DNA from 2 places in the Acidovorax carolinensis genome. Region 1 is predicted to be linked to the other one. Evidence: riboswitches for the same ligand, from Rfam matches in the RefSeq annotation. Region 1 holds a riboswitch; the other holds the start of a gene.
What was found. Region 1 has a riboswitch for glycine ahead of CBP34_RS17395 (D-amino acid dehydrogenase). Riboswitches for the same ligand answer to the same signal wherever they lie in the genome.

Region 1 (7,104 bases):
CGTCGGCCATGGACAGCGCGGGCACGGCGCTGGAGTGCGGCGCCGCCAGCGTGGACCTGATCGCGCGGCGCAGCGAAATGCCACGCATCAACAAGTCCAAGGGCTCGGGCGTGCCCGGCCTCACCCAGGGCCATGCCGACCTGCCCGATGCCTGGAAATGGCGCATCCGCCACTACATCAATGCGCAGCAGGTGCCGCCGCCGCAAGGCAGCACGCTGCGCGTGTCGCGCCACCCCAACGCGTTCTTTCACTTCGACTGCGCCGTGCAGTCGGTGCGCGCACAGGGCGCGGGCCTGCAGGTGGCCACCACGCAAGGCGTTTTCGCGTTCGACTTCCTCATTCTGGCCACGGGCTTTGAGATCAACTGGGCGCGCAAGCCCGAATTCGCCGCCTTTGCGGGCCAGGTGCGCACCTGGGGCCAGCGCTACCAGCCGCCACTGGGCGATGAAGACCGCGAGCTGAGCGACTCGCCCGACCTGGGGCCGGTGTTCGAGTTCCAGCCCACCGCGCCCGGCGCCTGCCCGGGGCTGGAGCGCATCCACTGCTTTTGCTACCCGGCAGCGCTGTCGCACGGCACGGTGTCGGGCGACATCCCGGCCATCAGCGATGGCGCGCGCCGTCTGGCCACCGGTCTGGCCAGCCTGTTCTACCGCGACGATGTGGAACACCACTTTGCCACCCTGCAGGCCTACGCCGAGCCCGAACTGACGGGCGAGGAATGGACGCCCGCCCACACGCCCAGCCGCGTGCTGCCAGGCACCGGGCCCCACACCACCACCCCGGGTGCTGCAACCCACCCACAAGAAAACACATGACCACCGACACCATCGCCACCCTCATCCCGGCAACGGCGCATGTGCAGGCCGCGCGTGTGCAGCGCGCCAAGGCCATCACCGCCACACAGATTTGCGAAGACCTGCTGCTGACGCCCGCATTGCCGGACACCGGCCTGACTCTGGCCGAGCGCGTGGGCGTGGCGCAGGCCGTGGCGCGGGTCAGCGGCCTGCCCGCGCTGGCAGCGCACTACGCCGCCCGCGCGCAGCACCCTGCGGCACCCGCCGAGACTGCGCGCTGGCAAGCCATCGCGCACTTCACGCAGCTTCTGGCCACCAACCCCGCAGCGGCCGACCGCCAGGCCTTGCAGGCGCTGCAGCAGGCGGGCCTGCCCACGGGCGATGTGGTGCTGCTGGCGCAGCTGATCGGCTTTGCGGCCTACCAGGCCCGCGTGCTGGCCGGTGTGGGTGCGCTGGCGGCGCTGGGCGCAGCAGGCGGCGCACCCGCGCAAGCGGCCTCGCCTGCAGCGCCCGAGGCACCCTTCGTTCACCCGGCCAACCTGCCCGCCCCCGGCGAGCCGCTGCGCCTGAACGGCTACACCAGCGAAACCCTGGGCTGGAGCGCCTGGTTGCCCGTGCTGGACCCGGCCACCGCCACGCCCGAACAAAACGCCGTGCTGGACGCCAGCCACCCCAAGGCCCGCAGTTCGGACTTCTACCTGCTGCTGGCGCACCAGCCGCGCGTACTGGCCGAGCGCTCCGAGGCCTTCAACGCCATCATGTACGCGCCCGGCGGCCTGCCGCGGGCCGAGCGCGAGATCGCCACCACCGTGGTCTCGCGCATCAACGGCTGTGTGTACTGCGCGTCCGTCCACGCCCAGCGCTTTGAGCAACTGGCCAAGCGCAACGATGTGATTGCGCAGATCTTCACCGACCCCGACACCGCCGGCACCAACGCGCGCGAGCGCGCCATTGCGCACGCCAGCGCCGTCCTCACGCGCGCGCCCGGCGCCGTGGGAGCAGCGGATCTGGCGCCGCTGCGTGCAGCCGGCCTGTCCGACCTGGAGATCCTCGACACCGTGCACGCGGCGGCGCTTTTTGCCTGGGCCAACCGGCTGATGCTGAACCTCGGCGAAGCCGTGCATCCGTAACCCGGGTTCCATTAGCAGGGATCACCATCCATAAGCGCACCGCGGGCGCGGCAGCGGCGCGAGAATGACTCCCGCAGGAGAGCACGGCGGCCCGCAAGGGCGCCGCTGCACCGAAGGCGCAAACTCCCATACACGCTCAGGTCCCGTACTGCACCATTCATCAAAGCCGTCTGGAGAGCCGCCACCACCGTGGCGCACCGAAGGAGCAAACCGCGCGCCAGTTGGGCGGCGCGGTGAATCTCTCAGGTACCAAGGACAGGGGGAGCGGCAGCTTGGCGGACGCGCGCCATTCGATTGCTATTTAAAAAATAGCTATCAACGCACGTTCATTAAGCGCCAGAGCCCAGAAAGGCTTTAGAAATCATGCGCGTGATCGTTTTGGGCGCCGGCTTGCTCGGCGTGACTTCGGCTTATTTCCTGCAACAGCTTGGCCATGAGGTCACCGTCATCGACCGCCAGGGCGCGCCCGGCGCCGAAACCAGCTTTGCCAACGGCGGGCAGATTTCGGTGAGCCACGCCGAGCCCTGGGCCAACCCCAGCGCGCCGCTGAAGGTGCTGCAGTGGCTGGGCCAGGAAGATGCGCCACTGCTGTTTCGCATCCGCGCCGACATGCGCCAGTGGCTGTGGGGTCTGTCGTTCCTGCGCAACTGCACCCCGGCGCGCACGCGCCACAACATCGAGCAGATCGTGCGCCTGGGCACCTACAGCCGCGACACGTTGCAGCAGCTGCGCGCGGCCACCGGCATTGCATACGACCAGCGCACGCAGGGCATCCTGCACTTCTATACCAACGCCAAGGAGTTCGACGGCGCCCTGACCCCCGCGGAGCAGATGCGCGCGCTGGGCTGCGAGCGCCAGGTGATCAGCGCCGACGAAGCCGTGCGCATCGAGCCCGCCCTCGCCCACATCCGCCCGCAGCTGGCCGGCGCTACCTTTACGGCCGAAGACGAATCGGGTGATGCCAACCAGTTCACCCGCGAGCTGGCCAAGCTCTGCGAGGCAGCCGGCGTACAGTTCCGCATGGGGCACCACATCACGGCGCTGCGCGAGGTGGGTGATGCCATCGACCATGTAGAGGTGACCAACGCCGAGGGCCGCTTCGAGCGCGTGCGTGGCGATGCCTTCGTGCTGGCCATGGGCTCGTTCAGCCCGCTGCTGGCGCAGCCGCTGGGCATTCGCCTGCCCATCTATCCGGCCAAGGGCTATTCGGTGACCATGCCGGTCAAGGACGCCCGCATGGCGCACCAGGTGAGCCTGACGGACGACGAGTTCAAGCTCGTGTTCTCGCGCTACACCAGCGAGCGTGGCGGGGACCGTTTGCGCATCGCCGGTACGGCCGAACTCAACGGCTACGACCGCAACCTCAACCAGGTGCGCTGCGACGCCATCGTGCGCCGCGTGGAGCAGCTCTTCCCCGGCGCGGGCGACGCGAGCCAGGCCCAGTTCTGGACCGGCCTGCGCCCGGCCACGCCCAGCAACGTGCCGCTGATCGGCAAAACCAAAGTGGGCAACCTGTTCCTCAACACCGGCCACGGCACGCTGGGCTGGACACACGCCTGCGGCTCGGGTAAATCGATTGCGCGCATCGTGAGCGGCCTGGCGCCCGAGCTGGACTTTGCGTTCACCGGCATGCCGCGCCACACGCCATCCGGATTGCTGCCCGTCGCCAGCACGCACAAGGCCTGAACAGCAGGGCCCAGGCGGGCGCCGCCGCGCGGCCCGCCCCACGCCGCGCGGCCGCCTGCGTTCAGATGAACACCGTCAGCACGCCGGTATAGCCGTACAGGTGGTGGTGCGCGATTTCGCCGCCCGCGAAAAATCCCACCAAAGGCACATCACCCAGCGCATGCCGCACGATTTGCAGCTCGGCACTCGGCCCGCCAAAGTGCGGGCCGCCACGGCCGGAGCAGCTCACGTAGATGGCGCCCCGGATGGGCCGGGCCGGTGTGCTGCCGCCGGCAGCCCCACGCTACCAGGCGCCGGGCGCCGATCCCCCTGCGCTGCGCTGGCCAGCGGTGCCGGCTCCAGCGCTTCGGGCGACAGTTCTTCGCGGATTTCGGCGCAGATGCGCATCAGGTCGGCGCGGGCTGCAGCCACGTTGCGCTGGCAAAACGCCAGGTGCATGCCTGGCTCGACATGGTCGGCCAGCGCCACACCCCGGCGCGCGCCATCGAGACCCACGATATGGCGGACACGCGTGTCGGTACCAAAGTGGCCGGTGCGCTGCGCCCCCTGGGGCTGTTCGCCGGCATCCACCAGGCCCGCCAGCGTGGCCCGCACCTTGCGCAGCGCCGCCTGCGCATCGCCGTCCAGCGATACATCGAGCGTGGACAACAGCACGTCGAGCGCGGGTTCGCCATCGAGCTGCAGCACCACGTTCTCGTGCGCGGCGGTGACGGTGTGCAGGCGTCCCACCGGCTGGCATCCCTGCGTGACCCGTGACAGCAGCGCCACGCCGGGCCCAAATGCCACGCCCGACAGGCCACCGTCAAACACACCACCCGCCGCCCCGTGACCCGCGATGTTGCCATTGCCGCCCACGGCAAACTGCACGCTGGCACCGCGGCTGGCGCTGAGCCCGCCAAACAGGTAACCCGTGGTGGTGCGCGCGGCCATTTCCTCCAGTAGCTCCGCCAGTTCGGCGGTGTGGCCATCGGCGTGCACGAGTGCGGTGTAGGCCTCGAACCCACTGGCCGGGTTGCGCGGCAACGGTGCCACGCCCGAGAACACGCGGTACTGGTCGGCCGGGATGTCCAGCAGCATCAGCGACAGCGCGGGCTCGTCAAAATACTCGGCGTTGTTGGCCGATACGCCCACGCCCACGGTGCCGCTCCAGTCGGTCACTTCGGGCAGCTCGCCGCTCAGGTAGTCGAACAGCGCCTGCGCCTCGCCCGCGTAGTGGTCGGTGATGTAGAGCAGGCCCAGCGTGGGAGCGGACGCGTACTCGGGCAGCGCCATCTGGGCGCGCAACTGCGCCAGTACCAGAGCGGCGGCCATGCGCCATTGGGGGTGGGTGGCATGGCCGGTGGGAAATAGTTTCATGGTGTGATCTCACAGGCTGTGGCGGACGCAGGTTGCAGCACCGCCAGGCCAGACCCTCAGCCTGCTGGCTTGCGCGGTGCGCGGCGGACCGTGGCTTTCTTGGCGGCAGGCTTGGCCGCAGATTTGGTGGACGCCTTCTTGGCGGCAGGCTTTTTGGCAGCGGCTGTCTTGGCCGCGCCGGCGGCGGTGCGCTGAGCTCCCTGCACCGCCTGCATGCCCTTGGCGGCAAACTGGCTGGCCATGTCGGTAGCCGTCTTGATGGCCTCGGTGGCCATGGTCTTGGTGGTGTCGATGGCAGCGGTCTGCTTGGCGGCGTCTTTCAGCGCGTTGGCCGCGATCTGCTGGAACTGGCTGGTCAGCGCGCCCCACCATTGCATGGGGTCCACCACGCTGGCTTCGGGCGCCTTGGGGGCCTGGTCGCCGTCGGCCGCCGCGGGCTTGGCCGGTTCTGCGGGTTGCGGCGCAGCGGCAGCCGGCGCGGGGGTGGCTGGTGCGGTTGCCGCAGACCGGCCGGCAAAGCTTTCAGCCGCCTTGTCCAGGCTGCTCTTGACGGTGTCGGCCGCCTTGAGCTTGAAAGCGTTGGCCACGTCACCCATGCTGAAGTTCATGCCCTTGAGCGTGGCCAGCGTCATCTTCTGCACCTCCAGCGCCTGAACGGTGGCGGTCAGGGCGCGCGAGTTCTGCTCCAGCCAGAACTGCACGGCCTTGAGTTCGTCGATGCGCTTTTCCAGCTCTTCGACACTGAGGGTGGGCGCCACCCAGTTCGACAGGCTCGGCAACTGGGGAATGCTGCTGGAGGCCCCTTTGGCCAGGCTTTGCAGAAAGTCAAAGCCGGGGACGAATTTGCCGAAACCGAAGTTGGATGTGTCGCTCATGGCCGCTCCGCAAAAGGTGGATCACGCAGCTTACTCCAATGTCTTGCGTCCCGGGAAGCCCCCGGCGCTCAGTGTTTTTGCCCGTGCGCGGCGCCGTGGCCCATGTCTGCGGCCGCTGCGCCGGGCGCCTGCGTGCTCACCGGCAGTTGCAGCGGCAGCTGCGTTTCGGCGCCCTTGGCGTCCTGGAACACCAGGGTCAGGGGCACGCTAGAGCCCTTGGCCAGCGGCGCCTTCAGGTCCAGCAGCATGACGTGGTAGCCACCGGGCTTGAGCTCCACGGTCTTGCCGGCGGGCAGGTCAAGCCCCGGCACGGCGCGCATCTTCATGATGTCGCCTTCCATCTTCATCTCATGCACTTCGGCCACGCCTGCGGCGGGCGACTCGACGCGCACCAGGCGCGCGCCCTCCTTGGCCGTGAGGCGCATGAAGGCGCCCGTGGCCTTCTGGCCTTGCACGCTGGCGCGCGCCCAGGCGCCCTCCACCGCCACGGGGGCGGTGGCCTGGGCATGGGCCTGTCCGGCAAGCAGGGCAAGGGCGAAGAGTGCGGAACGGGTGATGCGGTGCAGTGTCATGGAGTTCTCCTGGGGTTAAAAAATGAACAAGTGAGGGATCAATGCGCGTGGCCGCCGGCCGCTGGCATCAGCTCCAGCACGGGTGCGGGAAATTTCAGGTCGTCCGGCTTGCGGCTGGCGCCAGGCAGCTCGGCCCAGTCCACCCGGCCTTGCTCGCAGACCTGCGCCACCGGCCAGTAGAGGACACCGGCCTGCGCGGGCAGGCGCGCCTGCAGCACAAATTCATCGTAAGGGGCGTTGGGCAGCGCATCGGCCGGGGTGTTGGCCGTCCAGCGGATGCGGCGCACTTCGTCGGTGATGCGCTTGCCGTGGTCGGTGCGCGGCGCGGCGAGCGCCTCGCGCTCGATGGCGATGGTCCACCCGGCCTTGGGCATGGGCTTGGCGCCCTGCACGCCGGACGGCAGGGTCACGGCGATCTCGCGCGTGGGCGACTCGCCACAGCCGTGGCCTACGCGGAACGTGGCCTTGTAGCCACTGCCCGCGTTGGCCACCTGGTACTCCAGCGTGACGTGGGCGTTTGCAGTATTAAACAGGCCGGTAGCGCTTGTCAATAAAGCGCAAACAGCTATTGTTTTGATAGTTTTCATGGCGATGTGGGGTGGTTGGTTGCCAGGTCAGGGGGCCCACTTCAGCTCGGCCATGTAGGTTCGCTGTGGGTAGGGGTGGAAATTCCAGAACTGGTAGTTGTTGA
Region 2 (7,104 bases), 1.5 Mb from region 1:
TGTCACCGTCATCGGTTCCAACGGCGCCGGCAAGTCCACCTTTCTCAACGCCATCTCGGGCGACCAGTCGGTGGACAGTGGCCGCATCGCCATCGACGGCGTGGATGTCACGCGCATGCCCGTGTGGGCCCGCGCCGAGCGCGTGGCCCGCGTGTTCCAGGACCCGATGGCCGGCACCTGCGAAGACCTCACCATCGAGGAAAACATGGCGCTGGCGCAGCGCCGCGGCGCCTTCCGCAACCTGGGCCGCGCCGTCAAGGCATCGATGCGCGAAGGCTTTCGCGAACGCTTGGCCACACTGGGCCTGGGCCTGGAAAACCGCCTGAGCGACCGCATCGGCCTGCTCTCGGGTGGCCAGCGCCAGGCGGTGAGCCTGCTCATGGCGGCGCTGCAGCCGTCCCGCATCCTGCTGCTCGATGAACACACCGCCGCGCTCGACCCGCGCACGGCCGACTTCGTGCTGCGGCTGACCGAGCGCATCGTGGCCGAAAACAAGCTGACCACCATGATGGTCACGCACAGCATGCGCCAGGCGCTGGACGTGGGCGAACGCACCGTGATGCTGCACCAGGGCCAGGTGGTGCTGGATGTTTCCGGCGACGAGCGCAAGCGCCTGGATGTGCCCGACCTGCTGCACATGTTTGAAAAAGTGCGCGGCGAAAAGCTCTCGGACGACGCCCTGCTGCTGGGCTGATGCGGGCGCGGGCCGCGCCTTGTAAGTATTAATTTGATAGCTGCTTGCGCTTACTGGATAAGCGCAAGAGCCCAATTTGACTTAAGTTTCAATCCACAAACAGCGGCAGATCGGCCTTCTTCAGCGTGCGCAGCACAAAGCTGGAGCGGCTGTGGCGGATGCCCTTGATCTTGTAGAGCTTCTCGCGCAGCAGGCGCTCGTAGTCGCGCGTGTCTTTGACCACCACGCGCAACAGATAGTCGTAGTCGCCCGACACCAGATGCGCCTCGATCACCTCGGGAATGCTGGCCAGGGTTTCGCCAAATTTTTCGAGCGTATTGTCCGAGTGGCTGTCGAGCGTGACCATCACCAGCACCGTGTCCGCCAGATCAAGCGCGCGCGAATTGAGGCGCACGGTGTAGCCCTCGATCACGCCTGCCTCTTCCATCTTCTTGATGCGCCCCCAGCATGGCGAGGGGCTCAGGCCCACGGCCTGGCCAATCTCCTGCAGGCTGGCGCGGGCGTTGGCCTGCAAAACGGAGAGGATTTTTCTGTCGAGACGGTCCATGCGGCGCATTATTCCAAAAATACCACATTGGCAGAATATTTTTCTGCAAACAACCCAAAACGACGCCAATTCAGAAGATTAATCGGCCGCCCGCGCGGCATACTTTGCTGCATCAAGGCGCTCTTACCCGGGTGCACAAACTGACAAGGCCCCGGCGGGTTACCGCCCGCCCGGGGGGCTTGGCAAGCGTTCATCGCGCTCAGGGCGCCCTGCCTTTGGGCCTTGTCTCCTGCGGGACTCCCATGCGCCGCTGGTAAGCATGCTTACCAGCACAAACCCCGATGCCCGGCGCCATGTTGCAGCGCCATAATTTTTGCAGTGCGCGGCGCAGGACAGCGCCGCAACCTGCACCGCAGGCCGCACGCAACCATCCCCCTTCAGGAGACACCATGCAATTGACCAGACTCGTCGTCGGACTCGGCCTTGCCATCGGCTTCATGGCCAGCGCTGCCGCGCAGACCACCATGCGCATCAGCATCTCGACGGCGCAGAACTCGCACCAGGGCGTGGCCATCGACACCTTTGCCAAGGAAGTCGAAAAGCGCACGGGCGGCCGCTACAAGGTGCAAACCTTCTACAACGGCGCACTGGGTGGCGAGCGCGAGTCGATTGAAGCCGTGCAGCTGGGCACGCAGGAGCTGGCCTTCAGCTCCACCGGCCCCATCCCCAACTTCGTGCCCGAAACAAAAATCCTCGATGTGCCCTTCCTGTTCCGCGACAAGGCCCATGCGCGCGCCGTGCTTGACGGCCCCATCGGCCAGGAGATGCTGACCAAGTTCGACAGCAAGGGCTTCAAGGCCCTGGCCTGGGCCGAAAACGGCTTTCGCCACATGACCAACAGCAAGCGCGACGTGAAGGAGCCCGGCGACCTCAAGGGCCTGAAGATGCGCACGATGGAGAACCCCGTGCACATCGCGGCCTACAAGGGCTTTGGCATCATCACCACGCCCATGGCCTTCCCCGAGGTGTTCACCGCCCTGCAGCAAGGCACCGTGGACGGCCAGGAGAACCCGCTGCCCGTGGTCATCTCGGCCAAGTTCGACCAGGTGCAAAAGCACCTCACGCTCACGGGCCATGTGTACTCGCCGTGCATCTTCGTGATGAACAAGGCGGCTTTTGACAAGCTCAGCGCTGCCGACAAGCAGGCCTTCCTCGACGCCGCCAAGGAAGGCACCAAGGCCAACCGCGCGCGCGTGGACGAAGACGACGCCAAGGGCGTGGCCGACCTGCGCACCAAGGGCATGACCGTGATCGACACCGTGGACAAGGCCAAGTTCGTGGCCGCGTTGGCCCCCGTCAATGCCGAGTTTGAAAAGCAGTTCGGCAAGGCAGCGCTCGACAAGATCCGCAACGTGAAGTAATCCGCACAGCGCTTTCTTTTTGATAGCTATCAGCGCCCGTCGGCAAATCGCCAACGGGCGTTTTTATTCATACATTCTGTTGTCCGGCCCGTGCCGCCCATGAAAAACATCTTTCTTTCCTTTGAGCGCTGGTGCACCAGGTTGGCCATGCTCGGCGCCTGCGCCATGCTGGCCCTGGCCTCAGCGCTGGGTATGTTCCAGATCCTGATGCGCTTCGTGTTCGAGCAGCCCGCCGAGTGGACCGAGGTGCTGATCCGCTTCAGCCTGATCTGGATGGTGTTTCTGGCCATTCCAGCCGCGTTTCGCCAGGGGGCGATGGTGAGCGTGGACGTGCTCTACCGCTGGAGCCCGCCGCGCGTTCGCCGCGTGCTCGACTGGGTGGTATGCCTGGCCGCGCTGGCATTGATCGGCGTGATCATCTGGTGGGGCTGGGACTACGCGCAGCGCGGCGGCGTGCAGAGCATGGCCGGGCTGGAGTCGGTGTCGATGTTCTGGGCGTATCTCGCCATGCCCGTGGGCGGATTGTTCTGCGTGGTGGGAATCATCGGCAACCTGATCGATCCCCAGCGCATGGAACTGGAGACCGCGCAATGACGCCAGTAATGATCTCCACCATGGTGCTGTGCTTTGCACTCACCGTCTCCGTGGCCGTGTCGATCGGGCTGGCCTCCATCCTGGGCATCCAGGTGGCCAACGCCAACATGCTGATCGCGGTGAAAGAGATGTTCGCCTCGATCAACAAGTTTCCACTGGCCGCCATTCCGTTTTTCATCTTGGCGGGCAACCTGATGGAAACCGGCGGCATCTCGCGCCGGCTGGTCGAGTTTGCCAAGAGCATCGTCGGCGGCGTGCAGGGCGGCCTGCCCATGACCTGCGTGCTCACCTGCATGATCTTTGCGGCGGTGTCGGGCTCGTCGGTGGCCACCACTTTTGCCATTGGCGCCATTTTGATCCCTGCGCTCATCAAACATGGCTACCCCACCAGCTATGCCGCGGCGCTGCAGGCCACCAGTGCCGAGTTGGGCGTGATCATTCCGCCCTCCATTCCCATGATCCTGTACGGCGTGAGCGCCGAGGTGTCGATTGGTGAGCTGTTCATCGCCGGCTTTGGCCCGGGCCTCTTGATCAGTGGCGCGCTGATGCTGTTTGTCTGGGCCTACTGCAAATACAAGGGCTGGGGCAAGAACGATGGCGATGGCCGCATGCCCTTTGGCCGCGCCACGCTGCAGGCCGGCTGGGCATTGTTCATGCCTGTGATCATTCTGGGCGGCATCTACGGCGGCATCTTCACCCCCACCGAGGCCTCGGCCGTGGCCGTGTTCTACGCGCTGGTGGTGGGCGTGGTGATCTACCGCGAAATCAAGGTCAAGGACCTGTTCGCCATCCTGCGCAAGTCGGCCATCTCGTCGGCGGTAATCATGTTCATCATCGCCAACGCCGGGTTGTTTGCCTTCCTCATCACGCGCGCCGGCGTGCCGGATGCCATTGGCCGCTGGCTGGAGGCGGTGTTGCAATCCCCCACCCTGTTCCTGCTGGGTGTGAACGCGGCGCTGTTCATCATCGGCATGTTCATCGAGACCAGCGCGGCCATCATCGTGCTGGCGCCCATCCTGGCGCCCGTGGCAATGCACTTCGGCGTGGACCCGGTGCACTTCGGCCTGATCATGGTGGTGAACCTCGCACTGGGCATGATCACGCCGCCCTTTGGCGTGAACCTGTTTGCCGCCTGCACGGTGGCGCGCATATCGCTGGACCGCATCATCAAGCACCTGCTGCCGTTCGTGGGGGTGATCCTGGTGTGCCTGATGGTCATCACCTATGTGCCATGGATTTCGCTGGCGCTGCGCGATCTGGTGTACGCGAAGTAAGTACAATCGTGCCCGTCAGGAGAGAGTGCCCCGTCCCTTGCAAGAGAGGATGCGCGGCACCGCCGAAGGCGCAGGAACACCCGAACGCTCAGGCAAAAGGACTGGCAACCGCCCGCAGTGATGCGGGCGTTCCCTTGCTGGAGAGAGATGGCCCGCACCATGCGAAGGCCATCCACCGAAGGAGCAAACCGCGCAGCCAGCCAGGGTGTTGCGGTGAATCTCTCAGGTAAAGCGGACAGCAGGGCAAATCCCGTGGCACATGTGCCGCGACCCCCATTTGCCCTGGAGCTTTCATGTCCGCACCTGCCGCCGCCCCCCTGCTCAATACGCCCCTGAACGCCCTGCACATCGAGCTGGGCGCCCGCATGGTGCCGTTTGCCGGCTACTCCATGCCCGTGCAGTACCCCGCGGGCCTGATGGCCGAGCACCAGCACACGCGCCAGGCCGCCGGCCTGTTCGATGTGTCCCACATGGGCCAGCTCAAACTGGTCGGCCCCGATGCCGCTGCCGCGTTCGAGAGCCTGATGCCCGTGGACGTGATCGACCTGCCCGTGGGCAAGCAGCGCTACGGCCTGCTGCTCAACGACGCGGGCGGCATCATCGACGACCTGATGTTCTTTCGTGTTGCGCAAAACGAAATCTTCGTGATCGTCAACGGCGCCTGCAAGGTGGGCGACATCGCGCACATCCAGGCCCGCATCGGCCAGCGTTGCGAAGTCCTCCCCATGCCCGACCATGCCCTGCTGGCGCTGCAGGGCCCCCAGGCCGTCACCGCCCTGTCGCGCCTGGCGCCGGGCGTTGAAAAGCTGGTGTTCATGACCGGCGGCAACTACGCCATCGCGGGCTGCGACTGCTTTGTGACGCGCAGCGGCTACACCGGCGAGGATGGCTTTGAAATCTCCGTGCCCGCCGCGCAGGCCGACACGCTGGCGCGTGCGCTGCTGGCCCAGCCCGAAGTCAAGCCCATCGGCCTGGGCGCGCGCAACTCGCTGCGCCTGGAAGCCGGCCTGTGCCTGTATGGCAACGACATCGACACCACCACCTCCCCTGTGGAAGCGGCCATTGGCTGGGCCATGCAAAAGGTGCGCCGCACCGGTGGCGCCCGCGCAGGCGGTTTCCCGGGCGCCGACAAGGTGCTGGCGCAGCTCGACAACCCGGCCAGCCTGACGCGCAAGCGCGTGGGCCTGATCGCGCTGGAGCGCGTGCCCGTGCGCGAGCACACCGAGCTGCAAAGCCTGGATGGCCAGAAGATCGGCGAGGTCACCAGCGGCCTGCTGGGCCCCACCATCGACAAACCCGTGGCCATGGGCTATGTGCTGCCCGCCCATGCCGCCCTGGGCACGCGCGTCAACGCCATCGTGCGCGGCAAGGCCGTGCCCATGGAAGTGAGCGCCATGCCCTTTGTGCCCACGAACTACTACCGCGGCTAATTACCCCACGCCGCCGCCGCAGGGCCCGGCTACATTCCGGATTCCTTCCTTTTTTTCCAGGAGCTTTCCCATGACGATCAAATTTTCCAAAGACCACGAATGGATCAACGCCGCCGACGCCAATGCGGCCGTGGTCGGCATCACCGTGCACGCCCAGGACGCGCTGGGTGACGTGGTGTTTGTGGACCTGCCCGCCGTGGGCACCACGTTTGCCCAGGGCGACGTGGCCGGCGTGGTCGAGTCGGTCAAGGCCGCCGCCGACGTGTACATGCCGGTCTCCGGCGAAGTGGTCGAAGTCAACGAGGCCCTGCGCGCCGACCCCTCGCTGGCCAACTCCGACCCGCTCAACACCGGCTGGTTCTTCAAGGTCAAGCTCAGCGACGCGAGCCAGCTCGATGCGCTGCTGGACGAAGCCACCTACGCCGATTTCGCCAAGAACGCCTGACGCGAATTTGCCTTCAACCCGCTAACGTCGTGGGTCGCCTTGCCGTGCTACAGCACTGTCTGCGGCTTCCCGCCTGGTTATCCGATTGAATCCAAATCCGCATGGCGCCCTACCCTCCCGTTAGAGAACCTGCCCTATGTTGATGCCATCTGCCTTGCCGCTCGGCGAGCTTGAAAACGCCACCGAATTCCTGCCCCGCCACATCGGCATCGACGCAGCCGACGAAGCGCACATGCTGTCGGTGATTGGCGAGGCCTCGCGCCGCGCCCTCATCGACTCCATCGTGCCGCGCTCCATCGCGCGCAGCCGCGCCATGGACCTGCCGCTGCCGGTCACGGAAAGCGCGGCGCTGGCCGAGCTCAAGGCGATGGCATCGCAGAACAAGCTGCTCAAGAGCTTCATCGGACAGGGCTACTACGGCACCCACATCCCCGGCGTCATCCTGCGCAACATCCTGGAAAACCCCGCCTGGTACACGGCCTACACGCCCTACCAGGCCGAGATTTCGCAAGGCCGCATGGAGGCGCTGGTCAACTTCCAGACCATGGTGTGCGACCTCACGGCCATGCCGATCGCCAATGCGTCCATGCTGGACGAAGCCACCGCTGCCGCCGAGGCCATGACGCTGGCCAAGCGCTCGGTCAAGAGCAAAAGCAATGTGTTTGTGGTGGCCGGAGACGCCCACCCGCAAACCATCGAAGTGATCCAGACCCGTGCCAAGCCCCTGGGCATCGATGTAGTGTTGGCCAACTCTGCCGC

Region 2: another riboswitch for glycine. It lies ahead of gcvT (glycine cleavage system aminomethyltransferase GcvT); the one in region 1 lies ahead of CBP34_RS17395 (D-amino acid dehydrogenase).

The regions. Positions count from the first base shown of each region.
Region 1 is NZ_CP021361.1:3,699,598-3,706,701, forward strand. It holds gene CBP34_RS17385 (NAD(P)-binding domain-containing protein) at 1-815, shown strand, start outside; gene CBP34_RS17390 (peroxidase-related enzyme) at 812-1,924, shown strand; glycine riboswitch at 2,085-2,193, shown strand; gene CBP34_RS17395 (D-amino acid dehydrogenase) at 2,288-3,610, shown strand; partial or broken gene CBP34_RS17400 (FIST signal transduction protein) at 3,672-4,966, opposite strand; gene CBP34_RS17405 (PhaM family polyhydroxyalkanoate granule multifunctional regulatory protein) at 5,023-5,841, opposite strand; gene CBP34_RS17410 (copper chaperone PCu(A)C) at 5,910-6,413, opposite strand; gene CBP34_RS17415 (YcnI family copper-binding membrane protein) at 6,452-7,000, opposite strand; gene CBP34_RS17420 (TonB-dependent receptor) at 7,028-7,104, opposite strand, start outside.
Region 2 is NZ_CP021361.1:2,248,643-2,255,746, forward strand. It holds gene CBP34_RS10440 (ABC transporter ATP-binding protein) at 1-694, shown strand, start outside; gene CBP34_RS10445 (Lrp/AsnC family transcriptional regulator) at 783-1,241, opposite strand; gene CBP34_RS10450 (TRAP transporter substrate-binding protein) at 1,631-2,602, shown strand; gene CBP34_RS10455 (TRAP transporter small permease) at 2,702-3,196, shown strand; gene CBP34_RS10460 (TRAP transporter large permease) at 3,193-4,470, shown strand; glycine riboswitch at 4,477-4,584, shown strand; glycine riboswitch at 4,598-4,719, shown strand; gene gcvT (glycine cleavage system aminomethyltransferase GcvT) at 4,764-5,900, shown strand; gene gcvH (glycine cleavage system protein GcvH) at 5,971-6,345, shown strand; gene gcvP (aminomethyl-transferring glycine dehydrogenase) at 6,482-7,104, shown strand, end outside.